3 regions of the Streptomyces sp. NBC_00252 genome follow, and region 2 is predicted to be linked to each of the others. Evidence: riboswitches for the same ligand, from Rfam matches in the RefSeq annotation. Region 2 holds a riboswitch; each other region holds the start of a gene.
The links. A riboswitch is a leader RNA that binds a small molecule or an ion and turns the genes downstream of it on or off. The one in region 2 is predicted to bind S-adenosylmethionine.
Positions count from the first base shown of each region.

Region 1 (5,590 bases), 4.0 Mb from region 2:
CACCGTCCGCGCGTACACAGGGGACTGGGGATCGAGCGGCCGGCCGTCCTGCCACGCGGTGAAGCAGTTCGGGAAGGCGAGACCGTCGCGGATCGTCACCGCGTGCAGTTCGGTCAGCACGTTCTCCAGGTGCAGGACCGCGTGCCGACCGCCTGCGGCACCTCCGTAGCTGACGAAGGCGACCGGCTTGGCCGCCCACTGGGTGAAGTGCCAGTCGATGGCCGCCTTCAGCGACGCGGGATAGCTGTGGTTGTACTCCGGGGTGACGACGACGAACGCGTCGGCGCGCGCCAGCGCCGAGGTCAGCGCCGCCATCCCGGCCGGGCGGGGATAGTCGTCGCCCGCGAGCTTCGGCGAGACCGCCGGCAGCGCCAACGGGACGTCGAACTCGGCCAGATCGACGACTTCCGCGTCGAAAACCCCGTGCGGGCCGACCTGTTCGGCCACCCACGAGGCCACGGCCGCCCCGAACCGCCCCTCCCGCACGCTTCCCACGATGATCACCAGTTGAGGTCTGTTCTCCATGCCCACCACGATCGGACAGCACCCCGCGACCAACCAGACCGTGCTCAGGCTGGCCCCCGCAGGGCCACGCTGACCACTCGGCGACGAGCGGGCGACGCCGTAAGCTCGCGCCATGGGTTCGCCGTTGGGGGATTTCATCCGGACCAAGCGGGACAGCATCCAGCCCCGGTCGCTGGGCCTGCCCGATCGCGGCCGTCGCCGGTCGCCCGGTCTGCGGCGCTCGGATCTCGCCACGCTGGCCGGTATCAGCGTCGAGTACCTGACCCGTATAGAACAGGGCCGTGACCGCAATCCCTCGGTGGCGGTGGTGAGTTCCCTCGCCGACGCGCTCGGCCTCGACCCGTCGGAGCGCGAGCATCTGCGCTATCTCACAAAGATCACCGGCGGCGAATGCTCCGCCCGCCTCCACCCCGGGCCGCCGCCCCGCGAGGTCCGACCGCCGGTCCTGGAGACGCTCCGCCTCCTCGAACCCGGGATCGCCCTCGTCACCAACCGGCTCGGGGACGTCCTCGCCCGCACCAGCGGCTACGAGTCGCTGACGCGCGGAACCGGGCTGCTCGACTCCGACACCCCGAACCTCACGCACTACGTCTTCACCGACCCCCGCGCCCGTACCTTCTTCACGGACTGGGACGACATCGCGGACGAGCAGGTCTTCGACTTGTGGCTTGGGCCATCCGTGGGCCATTACGAACGGTTCACTTCGGAACTCGCCCGCACCGCCGGACCCGATTTCACGCGCCGCCTGAACCGGCACGTGGTGCCCCGGCGCGGGACGCTCCGCCTCGCCCACCCGTCCGGGTGCGAACTCCACCTCCTCCGCGAGACGCTCGAACTCACAGCGGACGCACAGCAGTTGGTCGTCCTCCTGCCCGCCGACGACAGCACGGCCCAAGCCCTCGACGAACTCCGCCGGCGCTCGCACGGCCCGCTCCGCGCCATCTCCTGACCCACCCGGACCCCCTGCGAACGGCCCTCTGCCACCCCGTCGTCGCGGGGTGGTCGCGCGCTCTCCACCAGGTGACAGGGCTGAGTCGACGGGGCCGGGGTAGTCGGGACAGTGACGGAACGCAGCGCGATGAACACGGTGCCACGAGGAGAGGGGCGTCATGTCGGGCGTACTGGAGCGCATCAAGCGGTTCGCGAGAAGTCCGCAGGGGCAGCGCACGGCCGAGCAGATACGCCGAGCGGCCGCCGACCCGCGCCGCAGGGCGCAGGCACAGCGCCTGTTGGGCAAACTACGCGGACGCCGCTGAGCACATCCGCCCCACGGGGAAGTGGGGCGAGCGGCGCACACTACCGAAGGAGGATCGATCGCCATGGACAGTTCGTCACTCCGGGCAGTGGGCTGGGCCCGCACGCTTCCCTTGAACAGTGAAGTGAAGTCGGCCCGTGACTGGGCACGTCGGCACCTGGACGCGCTGGGCTGGACCACCACCGCGCCGGAAACGGCGGACGCCGTGGTGCTCACCGTCTCCGAGCTGGTGACCAACGCCCACCGACACGCCCACAGCAGCGCCCAGTTGGTGATGACGTGCGACGACAACTGTCTGCACGTCTCGGTGCACGACAGGTCGAGTGAGATGCCGACTCCCCGCGACGCCGACATGGAGCGCCTCGGCGGACGCGGCATGCTCCTCGTGGACGCCGTGGCCGACACCTGGGAGACCCGGCCCTGTCCGCACGGCAAGTCGGTCAGCGCCTGTTTCCACGCACCCGGGGCGAAGCCGCAGACGGCCGGCTCGCAGCGGACGCCGAAGGACTGAAGGCCGTTCGAGCCGCCGATCGGGCGGAGCCGACCGCGGCGGCCGTGGCGCGGCCGTCGCGAGGCCATTGACTTCCGGACCGAGGCCTCGGAAACTCGATCACATGCCCGAGGTCCTGCTGCTCACCAGCGAGCGTTGTATCGACCTCGTTCGCGTGGGCAGCGCGCTGTGTTGATCCCCTGATCCACTCCGCGATCCACAGTGCGTCCCCCTTTTTCGTGACGTACTCCCGTACGCACCGGCCCGGACGGTCAGTCGACGCTCCGCCGTCGGTCAATGCCGCGATCGGAAGCACGATGAGCCCGGAATTCCTCTGGTACATCCCCAACACCGTCGAGCCGGGTCACCGCGGCGACGACACGACGGACGGCTGGGGCTCCGTCGAGTACTCCACCGACCTCGCCCGCACGGCCGAACGCCACGGCTGGGGCGGCGCGCTCCTGGGCACCGGATGGGGCCGCCCCGACACCTTCACCGTCGCCACCGCCCTGGCCGCCAGGACCACCACCTTCAAGCCCCTCATCGCCGTCCGCCCCGGCTACTGGCAGCCCGCCCACTTCGCCGCCGCCGCGGCGACCCTGGACCAGCTCAGCCGCGGCCGGGTCCTGGTGAACATCGTCAGCGGCCTCGACAACCTCGCCGCCTACGGCGACGGACGCAGTGATCCCGCCCAACGGTACGAGCGCACACAGGAGTTCATGCGTCTCGTACGGCGGCTGTGGACCGAGGAGGACGTGACGTTCGACGGCGAGCACTTCCAGGTGAGCGGGTCGACCGTGGCCCCGCATCCCTACCGGACGGACACGAGAGCGCACCCGACGCTCTACTTCGGCGGCGCCTCCGAAGCCGCCGAGCGGGTGTCCGCGGCGGAGGCGGACGTCCAGCTCTTCTGGGGCGAACCCCTCGCCGGACTCGCCGAACGCATCGACCGCCTGCGGGAGTTGAGCAACCAGGTCGACCGCCGACTCAAGCCCCTCCAGTTCGGCCTGCGCATCACCACCGTGGTCCGCGACACCACGGAGGAGGCATGGCGGGCGGCCGAGGAACGCGTCGCCCGGATGGCGTCCGGCCCGGGCGACGAACTGACCTGGACCGGGAACCGCAAGACCGCCGTCGGACAACAGCGCCTCTACGACCTCGCCGCCCGGGGCGAGGTACTCGACACCTGCCTCTACACCGCGCCGGGCAGGTTCGGCGGCGGGGGAGCGGCGACGACCTGGCTGGTCGGCTCCGCCGCCGACGTCGCCACCGCCCTGGACAACTACCGCAAGCTCGGCATCACCCACTTCGTCCTCTCGGACACGCCCTACAAACAGGAGATCGCCCGCGTGGGCGACCAACTCCTGCCCCGGCTGCGCTGACCCCACGCAAGGGGGCTGCGTACAGGATTCGCCCCAACTCCCGTACTCCTCACCTTTGTTGCTCCCTGTGCGCCCTTGACGTCGGCAGAACAGTCGATCTACGGTGAGCGCGAGCTACGAGTACCGGTGATCAAGCCCTGGCTGGCCGGTCGGCAACCCTCGACGCGGCGGGGTGCTCCAGGTGACGGCTCGGCGGATGTTTCTGTTCTGCAAGTGCGTTTCCACCGGCCCCAGTTGCCGACGACACCCCTAGGAGGACGGCGTGGCCACTGCCCTCGTGCTGTGCTCCCGGCGTCACGTGGATCTGCTGCTGGTCTCCAGCTGTCTCTGTCACAGCTGACCCGTTCTTCACGCAGCCCACCACCCTCACCTTCACGCGACAGCGCGCGTCCGGCATGTCCTGCCTGCCGCACCCCTTTCGCGCACTCATCCATGCGGAGACAGAGACCAGCCATGGCACACTCCAGCACCGGCAGACCCCTTCGTTCCCTCGGCGCCGTATCCCTCGGCACCGCCTTCCTGGTCGCCGTCACCGGCTGCACCAGCAGCAAGACCACCACCGCGTCCGGCGGTTCGACGATCACCGTCGGCACCACGGACCAGGTGACCAGCCTCGATCCGGCGGGTGCCTGGGACGCGGGGTCCGGCACCATCGAGAGCGAGGTCTACGCGACCCTCCTCAGCGTGAAGAACGGCGCGACGGAGGTCTCCCCGGACCTCGCCGGCGGCATCAAGCTGACAGGGCCGAAGGACTACACGGTGACGCTCCGGAAGGGGCTGAAGTTCGCCAACGGACACGAACTCACCTCTTCCGACGTCAAGTTCAGCTTCGACCGCACCCTGAAGATCGCCGACGAGAACGGCCCGTCGTCGCTCCTGTACAACCTCGCCTCCGTCGCCGCCCCCACCCCGACCACGGTCGTCTTCACCCTCAAGTCCGCCAACGACACGCTGTTTCCCCAGGTGTTGTCCACCGCGGCCGGCTACATCGTCGACGAGCAGACCTTCCCGGCGGACAAGATCCTCGACGACAAGTCCATCGTCGCCGCCAAGCCGTGGAACGGCCCGTACGGTGTCACGAGCTACGACAAGAACTCGCTGGTCTCCTTCAGTGAAAACAGCGCCTACGGCGGCCAGTTGGGCACGCCGAAGACCAAGAACGTCCAGCTCAAGTACTACACCGACGCCAGCAACCTGAAGCTCGACGTCCAACAGGGCACCGTCGACGCCGTCTACCGCACCCTCACCACCGCCGACCTCTCCGACCTGGCCAAGAAGAAGGACATCAAGGTCCACACCGGCTCCGGCAACGGCATCCGCTACATCGTCTTCGACTTCAACACGCAGCCGTACGGCACGAAGACCAAGAACGCCGACAGGGCCAAGGCACTGGCCGTACGGCAGGCCGTCGCCGACTCCGTCGACCGGGCCCAACTCGCCCAGCAGGTCTACAAGAACAGCTACCAGCCGCTCTACAGCTCGGTCCCCGACGGCCTCACCGGCGCCGATGACTCCTTCAAGGCGCTCTACGGCGACAAGAAGGGCGGCCCCGACAAGGCAGCCGCAACCGCGCGGCTGAAGGCGGCGAAGGTGAGCACCCCGGTCACCCTCAACCTGCAGTACAACAGCGACCACTACGGCTCGTCCTCGGCCGACGAGTACGCCCTCGTCAAGACCCAGCTCGAAGCCACCGGGCTGTTCAAGGTGAACCTGCAGTCCACCGAGTGGACCCAGTACGGCAAGGACCGCGTCAAGCATCTCTACCCGCTCTACCAACTCGGCTGGTACGCCGACTACTTGGACGCCGACAACTACCTCTCGCCCTTCTACTCGGCCAACAGCTGGGTCGCCAACGACTACGACGACCCGGCCGTACGCGCGCTGATCAAGAAGGAGGAGACCGAGACCGACGCCGGCAAGCGGGCCGAACTCCTCAAG
Region 1 is NZ_CP108087.1:760,343-765,932, reverse strand. It holds gene OHT77_RS03345 (NADPH-dependent FMN reductase) at 1-525, opposite strand, end outside; gene OHT77_RS03340 (helix-turn-helix domain-containing protein) at 638-1,474, shown strand; gene OHT77_RS03335 (hypothetical protein) at 1,635-1,781, shown strand; gene OHT77_RS03330 (ATP-binding protein) at 1,845-2,291, shown strand; gene OHT77_RS03325 (LLM class flavin-dependent oxidoreductase) at 2,588-3,652, shown strand; SAM riboswitch class IV at 3,765-3,874, shown strand; gene OHT77_RS03320 (ABC transporter substrate-binding protein) at 4,106-5,590, shown strand, end outside.
Region 1: linked by a shared signal. The riboswitch ahead of OHT77_RS03320 (ABC transporter substrate-binding protein) and the one ahead of thrC (threonine synthase) in region 2 are both predicted to bind S-adenosylmethionine.

Region 2 (5,590 bases):
GCTGGCGGAGAGCGGGAAGTAGCGGGAAGCGGCGGCGGGCGGCGCCCGGGGCCGTTGTCAGTGGCGGGAGCTACCGTGCAGGCATGGAGAAGGACAGGCCCGCCCGGCTTCCCGCGCTGAACCGGAGGGAACAGGACATCCTCGCGCTGGAGCGCCGGGGCTTCCCCGGCCCCGGCGTGAAGGAGCGCGCGATACGCGAGGAGCTGGGCCTGGCCCCCGTGCGCTACTACCAGCTGCTGAACGCCCTGCTGGACGACGAGCGGGCCCTGGCCCACGACCCGGTGACGGTGAACAGGCTGAGACGGGTCCGCGAGACAAGGCGTACGGAGAGGTAGCAGCAGGTGTGGGCCCCGGCCCCGCCCGGATAGGGTCGACGTATGGGCAGCCCTCAGGACTCCACCGATCCCTTGGCCGTACTGCCGACCCCCGTCACCCGCGCCGGACGCGAAGGCCTGGCGGCGATCCTCGCCGAACCGGCTTCCGCGGTGGTCGGGCTCGACTTCGACGGCACCCTCGCACCGATCGTCCCGGACCCCGAGCAGGCCCGGGCCCACCCGGGCGCGGTGCGCGCGCTGGCCGCGCTCGCCCCGAAGGTCGCCTCCGTGGCCGTCGTCACCGGCCGCCCGGCCGGCGTGGCGGTGCGCAACGGCGGCTTCGCGGGTGTGCCGGGCCTGGAACACCTGGTCGTCCTCGGTCACTACGGCGCGGAGCGCTGGGACGCGGTGACCGGTACGGTCACGGCCCCCGCCCCGCACCCCGGTGTCGCCGCCGTCCGTGCCGAACTCCCGGGTTTCCTCGACCGGATCGGCGCCTGGCAGGGCACCTGGATCGAGGAGAAGGGCCGCGCGCTCGCGGTCCACACCCGCAGGGCCGAGGACCCGCAGGCCGCCTTCGAGGCCCTCCGCGCCCCCCTCACCGACCTCGCCGCCCGCAACGGCCTGATCGTCGAACCCGGCCGCCTGGTCCTGGAGTTGCGCCCGCCCGGCATGGACAAGGGCGTCGCCCTCACCGACTACCTCCGCGAGACCGGCGCCGGGTCCGTCCTCTACGCCGGCGACGACCTCGGCGACCTCCCCGCGTTCGCGGCCGTCGAGAAACTCCGCTCGGACGGCATCCCCGGCCTGCTGGTGTGCAGCGGCAACGACGAGGTCACGGAGTTGCGCGAACGGGCGGACCTGGTGGTGGACGGCGCGGCAGGGGTCGTGGAACTGCTGTCGGCGCTCGCGGCACACCTGGGGTGAGGGGCGCGGCCGGGGACCACCTGCGGTCGCCCGGCCCCGCTCAACTCGGCTGGCCCCGCAGCGCGTTCAGCTGCTCCAGGAACCACTGGGCCGGGGGCAGGGCCGTGGCCGCCGCCGTCAGTCTCTTGGTGCGCTCGGCGCGTTCGCCGGCCGGCATGGTCAGCGCCTCGTGCAGGGCGGCGGCCGTGCCGATCACGTCGTACGGGTTGACCGGGATCGCGTCCTCGCCCAACTCCTCGTACGCGCCCGCCTCCCGGGACAGCACCAGCACACAGCCCTCGTCGGAGACGACCGGGACCTCCTTGGCGACGAGGTTCATGCCGTCGCGGATGGGGTTGACGAGGGCGACGTCGGCGAGGCGGTACGCGGCCAGGGAGCGGGCGAAGTCGTCCTTGACGTGGAGGACCACCGGGGTCCAACCCGACGTCCCGTACCGGGAGTTGATCTCGTCGGCGACCCGCTGCACCTCGGCCGTGTAGTCGCGGTAGACGGCGAGGTCCTGCCGGGACGGGTAGGCGAACGCCACATGGACGACCTGCTCCAGCAACTCCGGGTGGTCGTCGAGGAGTTGGCGGTACGCCAGCAGCCCGCGCACGATGTTCTTGGACAGCTCGGTGCGGTCGACCCGGACGATGGTCCTGCGGCCCGCGCCGATCTCCTCGCGCAGGGCCACGATGCGCTCCTCCACGTCCGCCTCGTGCGAGCGGGCCCGCAGGAAGTCGGCGTCGGCGCCCAGGCCGTGGACACCGATCCGGGTGTCCCCGACGCCCCCGGCGAACTCCGTACAGCAGGCCGTGAACGCGTCCGCCCAGCGGTGGGTGAGGAAGCCGAGCCGGTCCGCGCCGAGCATGCCCGTCAGCAGTTGCTCACGGATGTCGTCCGGCAGCATCCGGAAGTAGTCGGCCGGCGCCCACGGCGTGTGCGAGAAGTGGCCGATGCGCAGGTCGGGGCGCAGCTCGCGCAGCATCCCCGGGACCAGGCACAGGTGGTAGTCCTGCACGATCGCGACGGCCCCCTCGGCCGCCTCCTGGGCCAGCGCCTCCGCGAACGCCCGGTTGTACGCCTCGTACGACGCCCACTGGCGCCGGAACTCCGCGTCGAAGACCGGCTCGAGCGGGGTCTGGTACAGCATGTGGTGGACGAACCACAGCACGGAGTTGGCGATGCCGTTGTACGCGTCGGTGTGCACGTCGGCCGGGATGTCCAGCATCCGTACGCCGTCCTCGCCCACCCCCCGCCGCACCGCCTCGCGGTCGCCGTCGGAGAGCGCCGAGCACACCCACAGCGCGTCGGCGTCCGGCCCGATGGCCGAGAGCCCGGACACCAGCCCGCCGCCACCGCGCTTGGCGCGCAGCGAACCGTCGTCGCCCACCTCGTAGGAGACGGGACCGCGATTGGACGCGACGAGCACCTGAGCAGCACCGCGAGGGGGAGTGGAAGCCGTGGAAGCCATACGCCACAACCTAGCCCGGCCCGGAAACGCTCAAACGTACGGACGGCCGTTGGCGGACCGTATGAGTCCGTATACGACCGTCCGTGACCGTCTGCGCCCGGTTATGCGACCTTGCGGGACTGGTATTCGGTGATGTCGACCATCGGGGGCCGCTCCTCCGTGTCGACGGAGTAGGTGCGCGGCTCGAATCCGTCCGGGCCCCGCTCGAACTGCGTCAGGGACGGCCGGATGAGGTGGCCGCGGGCCAGCCGGAGCTGGGCCGTGCGGTAGATCTGCGCGGCCATCCGGCCCAGGGCCTGCCCGTCCTGGTGCCGGTGCTTGCGGACGCCGACGTCGACCTGGGCGAGGGCGTCGAGGCCCACCAGGTGCAACGCGTCGACCAGCATGCCCAGTTCGACGCCGTACCCGACCGGGAACGGCAGCTGCTCCAGCAGCGAGCGGCGGGCCGCGTACTCGCCGCCGAGCGGCTGCACGAAACCGGCCAGCTGCGGCCAGTGCATGTTCAGCAGCGGGCGGGCCATCAGCTCGGTGACCCGGCCGCCCTGTCCGGCAGCGCCGCCGAGCGGGCGGTCGTACATCGCCTTGACGAGGTCGACGCCGGGATCGGTGAGCAGCGGGCCCACGATCCCGGTGACGAAGTCCGAGGAGAACTCCTTCAGGTCCGCGTCGACGAACGCGACGATGTCACCGCTCGTCACCAGCAGCGAGCGCCACAGCACCTCGCCCTTGCCGGGCACGGCGGGGATGCGGGGCAGGATGTCGTCACGGTGCACGACCCGGGCGCCCGCCGCGGCGGCCACCTCGGAGGTGCGGTCGGTGGACCCGGAGTCGACGACGACGATCTCGTCGACGAGCGGGACCTGCTGCATGAGGTCGTGACGGATGATCGCGACGATCTCGCCGACCGTCGCCTCCTCGTTCAGCGCGGGCAGCACGACGGAGACGGACTGCCCCGTGCGGTGCTTGGCGGCCAGGATCTTGTGCAGCGGCCGGTCCGTCAGGGACCAGGAGCGAGTGCTCAGCCAGTGCTCGACATCTTTCAGCACGTTGCGCGGCTCCTCTACGTTCTCTCGGCGAGAAGGGGTCACACGGTGTGTGTGATCCGTCTCGCGGTTCGGACGGCTCTCTTCAACTGTCCTGGCCTTCGGTTACAGTCTTGAACAACGCTGATGACCATCGCATGTCGGGGGCCGTCGGCGTACACAATCGAATACCGCTCATCCAGAGGGGCAGAGGGATACGGCCCGATGAAGCCCCGGCAACCCTCCAGCCGGTCTTGGCACTCAGCTGCACGCTGACGTGGTGAGGCTCCCGGCTCGGGAAGGTGCCAAATCCGTCTCACGGCGAGATGCGTCGTGAGGAAGATGAGGAGAAAGGGCCTCCCCTCCATGGCTGCGCAGACTGTCGCAAGCACCACGAACTCCGCGAACCCGGACACGATCCCCGCGAACACCGTCGATCTCGGCCCCGCCGCCGCGCTGTCCTGCCGCGAGTGCGGCCACCGCGTCCCCCTCGGCCCGGTCTTCGCCTGCGAGGAGTGTTTCGGCCCGCTGGAGATCGCCTACGACTTCTCGTCCTACGACACCGAAGAGCTCCGCAAGCAGATCGAGGCCGGCCCCGCGAACATCTGGCGGTACGCGCCCCTGCTGCCCGTCCCCGCCGACGTGGCCGACAAGCCGAACATCAACCCCGGCTGGACCAAGCTCGTCCAGGCCGACAACCTCGCCCGCGAACTGGGCGTCGACGCGGGCAAGTTGTTCGTCAAGGACGACTCCGGCAACCCGACGCACTCCTTCAAGGACCGCGTCGTGGCCCAGGCGATCGAGGCGGCCCGCGCCTTCGACTTCACCACCCTCTCCTGCTCCTCCACCGGCAACCTCGCCGGCGCCGTCGGCGCCGCCGCCGCCCGGGCCGGCTTCCGCTCCTGCGTGTTCATCCCGCACGACCTGGAGCAGGGCAAGATCGTCATGGCCGCGATCTACGGCGGCGAGCTCGTCGGCATCGAGGGCAACTACGACGAGGTGAACCGCTTCTGCTCCGAGCTGATCGGCGACCCGGCCGGGGAGGGCTGGGGCTTCGTCAACGTCAACCTCCGGCCGTACTACGCGGAGGGCTCCAAGACCCTCGCGTACGAGATCTGCGAGCAGCTGGGGTGGCGGATCCCGGACCAGCTCGTCGTGCCGATCGCCTCCGGGTCGCAGCTCACGAAGATCGACAAGGGGCTCCAGGAGCTGATCAAGCTCGGGCTCGTCGAGGACAAGCCGTACAAGATCTTCGGCGCGCAGGCCGAGGGCTGCTCGCCGGTGTCGGTCGCCTACAAGGCGGGGCACGACGTCGTACGGCCGCAGAAGCCGAACACGATCGCCAAGTCGCTGGCGATCGGGAACCCCGCGGACGGTCCGTATGTGCTGGACATCGCTCGGCGGACCGGTGGGGCGGTCGAGGACGTCAACGACGAGCAGGTCGTCGACGCGATCAAGTTGCTTGCGCGGACCGAGGGGATCTTTGCCGAGACCGCGGGTGGGGTGACCGTGGGGGTGGCGAAGAAGCTGATCGAGAGCGGGTTGCTGGATCCGACGCTGACCACTGTCGTGTTGAACACCGGTGATGGGCTCAAGACGTTGGATGCGGTTGCCGGTACTGGGCTCACCGCGACCATCCGGCCGAACCTCGAGTCGTTCAGGGAAGCTGGACTCGCGTCCTGAGCGTCGTTCTTTGACTGCGGGCCCGTGGGGGCTGGTCGCGCAGTTCCCCGCGCCCCTGAGGGCATCATCTGACCGGAGGTTTCATCGTGAGCGTTAGTGTCCGCATCCCTACCATTCTCCGCACCTACACCGGTGGGCAGGCCGAGGTGACCGCCGAAGGTGGCACCCTCGCCGAGGTCATCAGTGACCTC
Region 2 is NZ_CP108087.1:4,760,434-4,766,023, reverse strand. It holds gene OHT77_RS20685 (extracellular solute-binding protein) at 1-22, shown strand, start outside; gene OHT77_RS20680 (DUF3263 domain-containing protein) at 84-335, shown strand; gene otsB (trehalose-phosphatase) at 378-1,241, shown strand; gene OHT77_RS20670 (alpha,alpha-trehalose-phosphate synthase (UDP-forming)) at 1,282-2,694, opposite strand; gene OHT77_RS20665 (glucosyl-3-phosphoglycerate synthase) at 2,796-3,740, opposite strand; SAM riboswitch class I at 3,909-4,065, shown strand; gene thrC (threonine synthase) at 4,083-5,399, shown strand; gene OHT77_RS20655 (MoaD/ThiS family protein) at 5,486-5,590, shown strand, end outside.

Region 3 (5,590 bases), 2.5 Mb from region 2:
GGTGGGCCTGCGGCAGCGCGAGCAACTGGTCTAGGATCGCGGGGTCGTTCTCCGACAGCGCCCGCGCCGCGATGTCCTTCGGGGTCATTCGTCCCGGTTCGACCGCGTCGACGGTCTCGGCGGGCCGCACGGACACCGGCGGCAACGCCAGCTCGCGGCGCAGCCCTTGGGCCGCGTCCAGAACGGTGTCGAGCAGCAGCCGTACCCGCATGTCCTCGACGCTGCGGCCCTCACGGGCGGCCTTGCGGGTGGCCTCGAGGGCCGCCTCCGCCTCGCCCAGGCGTGCCTTCAGACGGCGGCTCTCGCTCTCGGCGGCGGACACCTGGGTCTGGCTCTCGGCGCGCGCGGCGTCCGTCTCGGCCCGCAGCTTGCGCAGGGCGGCCTCGCCGCGCTTGACGTCACTGTGGGCGGCACGCAGCTTGCGGTGAAGCGATTCCGCTTCCTTCTTCGCCGCGTCCAGCTCGGTGCGCAGCCGCTCGGTCTCGGCCCGGGTCGCGTCCCGCGCCTGCGCCAACTCCTCGCGCAGCCGCTCCAGTTCGGCCCGGCTCTCCTCGTCGGCGCGCTCGGCGTCGGCGCGCAGCGCCTCCTCGCCCGCGGCGGTGACGAGCTTCACCCAGCCGGTGGGGCGCAGAACATAGGCCGCGGCCGCCACATCGAGCGGGTCCGCGGCCGGGGGCGGCGAGCCGGAGTCGAGGGCACCGGCCAGTTCCGACTGGGCCTCTCTGAGTTTCTCCCCGATGCGCTGCCGGAACAGCGGATCGGTCTCCAGCGCGGCCGCCATCGCGTTGCCCGCGAACTTGGCGCGCCGGTTGGGGGCGAAGCGGGCGTACTGTCGTAGCTGCGCGGGCAGTTCGGCGACGGTGAGGCCGCCGAAGCCGTCGGAGACGATCTGTACGACCCGCCTCCGCACACCGTCGGGCAGCGGACGGTCGAGCACCTCGGCGGCGCCGTCGCCCGGCCCCCCGCCTGAGTTCTCCACCATCCTCACACCCCAATGTCTGTGCGGGGCCTCTCCCTCTCAGGAGGCGGCGCCCGGCCTGTCCACGAGTTCCACCTGATCCACGGCGTTGCACCAGCGGCAGCGCACCGACTCGATGGTCTCACTGACCACCTCGCGCTCCTCCACCTTCGGCTCACCGGCCAGGTCCAGGTGGAGGTACTCCACGACCTTCGACGAGCGCGTCACGTCGAAGCGCGTGAGGTTGCCGCAGAGGGTGCAGCGCCACCGCGTCGAGGCGGTCGGCAGGGGAACCGTCATCGTGGCTGTCCGCTTCCTTCGTTCCAGTTTCCGTGATCGCCGGTTTCCCCGGCGCGTGTGGCTCGTAACCCTACGGCCTGGCGGGTACTCACCGCTCGGCCGTCCGCAGCGGCGATTCACCCTGTCCCGTTGCGTCCCGTTACGTCATGCTCTGTAGCCATGATCAGCAACTGGGGCTCGGCCCTCGTCAGGACGTTCCGCGGCACATCGGCACCGATGACCTACGCCCTGATCGGCCTGTGCTGCCTGATCTTCGTCCTGGGCCCGGCCTCGGGTTTCGTCCCGTCCTACGGCACCAGTGACACGCTGCTCGCCGCGCAACGGGCGTACTTCCGCCGCTGGGGCGTGGTCCCCGCCGAACTGTTCGCCCACCCCACCCGCGAGGCGCTGACCCCGGTCACGGCCCTGTTCATCCACGGCAGCTGGGTCCACCTCCTCGGCAACATGCTCTTCCTCTACGTCTTCGGAGCGATGACCGAGGAACGGCTGGGCCGGGTCGAGTTCACGCTGTTCTACCTGGTCTGCGGGTACCTCGCGCTGCTGGGCTACGCGGTGGCCAACACGGACTCCGAGCAGTCGCTGGTCGGCGCGTCCGGGGCGATCTCGGCGGTCCTCGGGGCGTTCCTGTACCTGTTCCCCCGGGCGCGCGTGACGAGCCTCCTCCCCTTCCTCTTCTTCCTGCCGCTGCGCTTCCCCGCGTGGGTCGTGCTGCCGTTCTGGGCGGCCCTGCAGTGGCTGGCGGCGGGGCAGGCGGCGACGGGGCCGGGGGTGGCGTACCTCGCCCACCTCGTGGGCTTCACGCTCGGGTTCGGCTACGCGTGGGTGCGATTCGGTCGTACGACTAGAGTTGGGGCCGCCCCAGCAACGGTCCCCGAGGGAGAGAACCAGCCGTGATCACCGCGATCGTCCTCATCAAGACCAGCGTGGACCGGATTCCGGAGATCGCCGAGTCGATCGCCGCGCTCGAATCTGTGAGCGAGGTCTTCTCTGTCACCGGTACGTATGACTTGATCGCGATGGTTCGGGTGCGGCAGCACGAGGATCTGGCCGAGGTGATTCCTGGGCGGATCAGCAAGATCCCCGGGGTGGAGGGGACGGATACGCACGTCGCCTTCCGGACGTACTCACAGCATGACCTCGAGGCCGCGTTCGCCATCGGGTTGGACTCGTGAGGTTGGGCGCGTAGTGGGGTGGGGGGCGCGGATCGTCTGCGGGTGACCGGTCCGTCGTGGCTGGTCGCGCAGTTCCTCGCGCCCCTGAGGGGGTTGCTCTCAGGCTCGTTGCATCGGTTCGGGGGCGCCTCGGGCCCGCCGGGATGCAACGGCACTCGTTGTGACTGCTCGCGCCCGCGGGGCGGAGCCGCAAATCGACACCGCTCCGCGCCCTTTAGGGGATCGGCCTGAGGCTTGTTGCATCGGACCGGGGGCGCCTCGGACCCGCCGGGTACAGCGGCGCTCGTCGTGGCTGGTCGCGCCCGCGGGGCGGAGCCGCAAATCGACACAGCCCCGCGCCCTTTAGGGGATCGGCCTGAGGCTTGTTGCATCGGACCGGGGGCGCCTCGGACCGCCGGGTACAGCGCCGCTCGTCGTGACTGCTCGCGCCCGCGGGGCGGAGCCGCAGATCGGCACCGCCCCGCGATCCTCACGGCATCCGCTTGACGTCAGGCGAGATCACACCGCCGGGACGCAGCGGCCGTTTTCTGTGTGGTAGGTCCACTTGGCTCCCTTGGTGACCAACTCGCGGACCGCGCCTACGAAGCGGTCGACGTGCTCGTCGGGGGTGCCTGCGCCGAAGCTGACTCGGATGGCGTTGAGGGACTTTTCGCCGGGGGCCGCTTCGGGGGCGCCGCATTCGCCCTGGGTCTGGGGGTCGGTGCCCAGGAGGGTGCGGAGCAGGGGGTGGGCGCAGAAGAGGCCGTCCCGGACGCCGATGCCGTACTCGGCGGAGAGGGCGGCGGCGAAGTGGGAGCTGTTCCAGCCGTCGACGACGAAGGAGATCACGCCGACCCGCGGGGCGTCGTCGCCGAACAGGGACAGGACCTTCACCTCGGGGACCTCGGCCAGGCCCGCCCGTACCTTTTCGATCAGGTGCTGCTCGCGGGCGACCAGCGTGTCGAAGCCCGCTTCGGTGAGCGCCTTGCAGGCCGACGCGATGGAGTAGGCGCCGATGACGTTCGGGGAGCCCGCCTCGTGCCGGGCGGCGCTGTCGTGCCACTCCACGTCCACTCCCCCGTCCTCGCGCCGCGTGACCTTGCGGCTGGCGCCGCCGCCCGCGAGGTAGGGGTCGGCCGCCTGGAGCCAGTCGGCGCGGCCGGCCAGGACGCCCGAGCCGAAGGGGGCGTAGAGCTTGTGGCCCGAGAAGGCGATCCAGTCGACGTCGAGGTCCTGGACGGAGACCGGGTGGTGCGGAGCGAGCTGGGCGGCGTCCAGGACGATCCGGGCGCCGTGGGCGTGCGCGGCGGCGGCCAGTTCGCGCACCGGCCACAGCTCGCCGGTGACGTTCGAGGCGCCGGTGACGCAGACCAGGGCCGGCCCGTAGGGGTCGCGGGCGGCGAGGGCCTGCTCCAGGGTCTCGACGGCCTGGCCCGGGGTGCGCGGGGCGTTGAGGTAGGTGACCCGGGCGTCCTTCCAGGGCAGCAGGGACGCGTGGTGCTCGGTCTCGAAGACGAAGACCTGGCAGTCGGCGGGGAGCACCGCGGCGAGCAGGTTCAGGGAGTCCGTCGTGGAGCGAGTGAAGATCAGCTGGTCGTCGGGACGGCAGTCCAGGAACTCCTCGACCGTCTTGCGGGCGTTCTCGAACAGGTCGGTGGAGAGCTGCGAGAGGTAGCCGGCGCCGCGGTGCACGCTGCCGTAGTACGGGGCGTAGGCCGCGACGTCGTCCCAGACGCGCTGGAGGGCGGGGGCGCTGGCCGCGTAGTCGAGCGCCGCGTAGGTGACCTCGCCGCCCGTGACGAGCGGGACGGTGACATCCCGGCCGAGAACGGGCAGCGGTGCACAAATGGTCTGGGCGGCGGCAACGGTGGCGACAGACATGGTGAACTCCCGTGAGAGGCAGGCGAATTCACTGCGCGAGCCGACACGGCTGCGGCGCAGGAAAAGAAGAAGGGGGTATGCGGAGGCGGGGCTCGACGCCCTATCGCATTCGCTTGCTCACAGAGGGCTCCCTCGATGACCAGGACCCCTGGTGTCTTTCGAGGGGCCCGCGCTTGCCGCAGACCTCGCTGCCTACGGCCTGGTCTTCACCCGGGGCACCCCGCCACGGACGGAGGGTTGCCGGACAGTCGGCCGGGGCCTCATGACTGTCACTCATGACCTGGTCAGAAAACTTACGCGATGTGATCGTCGTCCCGCAACCCGTGTCCGGATCGCGGGACGACGACCCACTCGGTCACGCGTTGCTGGCGGCCGCCCAGCGCTCCAGCGTGCGCTTCGCGGCCCCGGAGTCGATCGACTCCCGCGCCTTCTCCATCCCGGCCCTGATCCGGTCCGCCAACGGCCCGTCCCCGGCCTCGAGGGCCACCAGGGCGGCCGCCGAGTTCAGGAGTACGGCATCCCGCACCGGGCCCGTCTCGCCGTCCAGGAGACGGCGGGCCACGTCCGCGTTGTACTCGGGGTCGGCACCGCGCAGGGCCTCCACCGGGACGAGTTCGAGGCCCACGTCCCGGGGGTCGAAGGCCTCCTCGGTGACCTTGCCGTCGCGGACGTTCCACACCCGGGAGGTGGCCGTGGTGGTCAGCTCGTCGAGACCGTCGTCACCGCGGAACACCAGCGCGGAGGAACCCCGTTCGGCCAGCACGCCCGCGATCAGCCCGGCCATGCGGGTGTCGAAGCAGCCGACCGCCGACGAGGTGACCTTCGCCGGGTTGGTCAGCGGGCCGAGGAGGTTGAACGCGGTCGGCACCCCCAGGTCCCGCCGGACCGCCCCTGCGAACCGCATCGTGGGGTGGAACTTGGCCGCGAAGCAGAACGTGATCCCGGCCTCCTCCACCACCTGCGCGACCCGCTCGGGCGACAGGTCGAGGTTGATGCCGAGCCGCTCCAGGACGTCCGAGGAACCGCTCGCCGAGGACGAGGCGCGGTTGCCGTGTTTGACGACCTTCGCGCCGGCCCCGGCGATCACGATGGCGGACATCGTCGAGATGTTCACCGTCTTCGCCCGGTCGCCGCCGGTGCCGACGATGTCGACCGCCGGTCCCGGGATGTGCAGCGGCTTCGCGTGGGCGTACATCGTCTCGACGAGCCCGGTGATCTCCTCGACCGTCTCGCCCTTGGCCCGCAGCGCCACCAGGAAGCCCGCGATCTGCGCGTCGGCCGCCTCGCCGCTCATGATCCG
Region 3 is NZ_CP108087.1:7,265,722-7,271,311, reverse strand. It holds gene OHT77_RS32240 (NYN domain-containing protein) at 1-982, opposite strand, end outside; gene OHT77_RS32235 (hypothetical protein) at 1,019-1,258, opposite strand; gene OHT77_RS32230 (rhomboid family intramembrane serine protease) at 1,418-2,152, shown strand; gene OHT77_RS32225 (Lrp/AsnC family transcriptional regulator) at 2,149-2,430, shown strand; gene OHT77_RS32220 (aminotransferase class V-fold PLP-dependent enzyme) at 2,929-4,290, opposite strand; SAM riboswitch class IV at 4,455-4,571, opposite strand; gene trpD (anthranilate phosphoribosyltransferase) at 4,646-5,590, opposite strand, start outside.
Region 3: linked by a shared signal. The riboswitch ahead of OHT77_RS32220 (aminotransferase class V-fold PLP-dependent enzyme) and the one ahead of thrC (threonine synthase) in region 2 are both predicted to bind S-adenosylmethionine.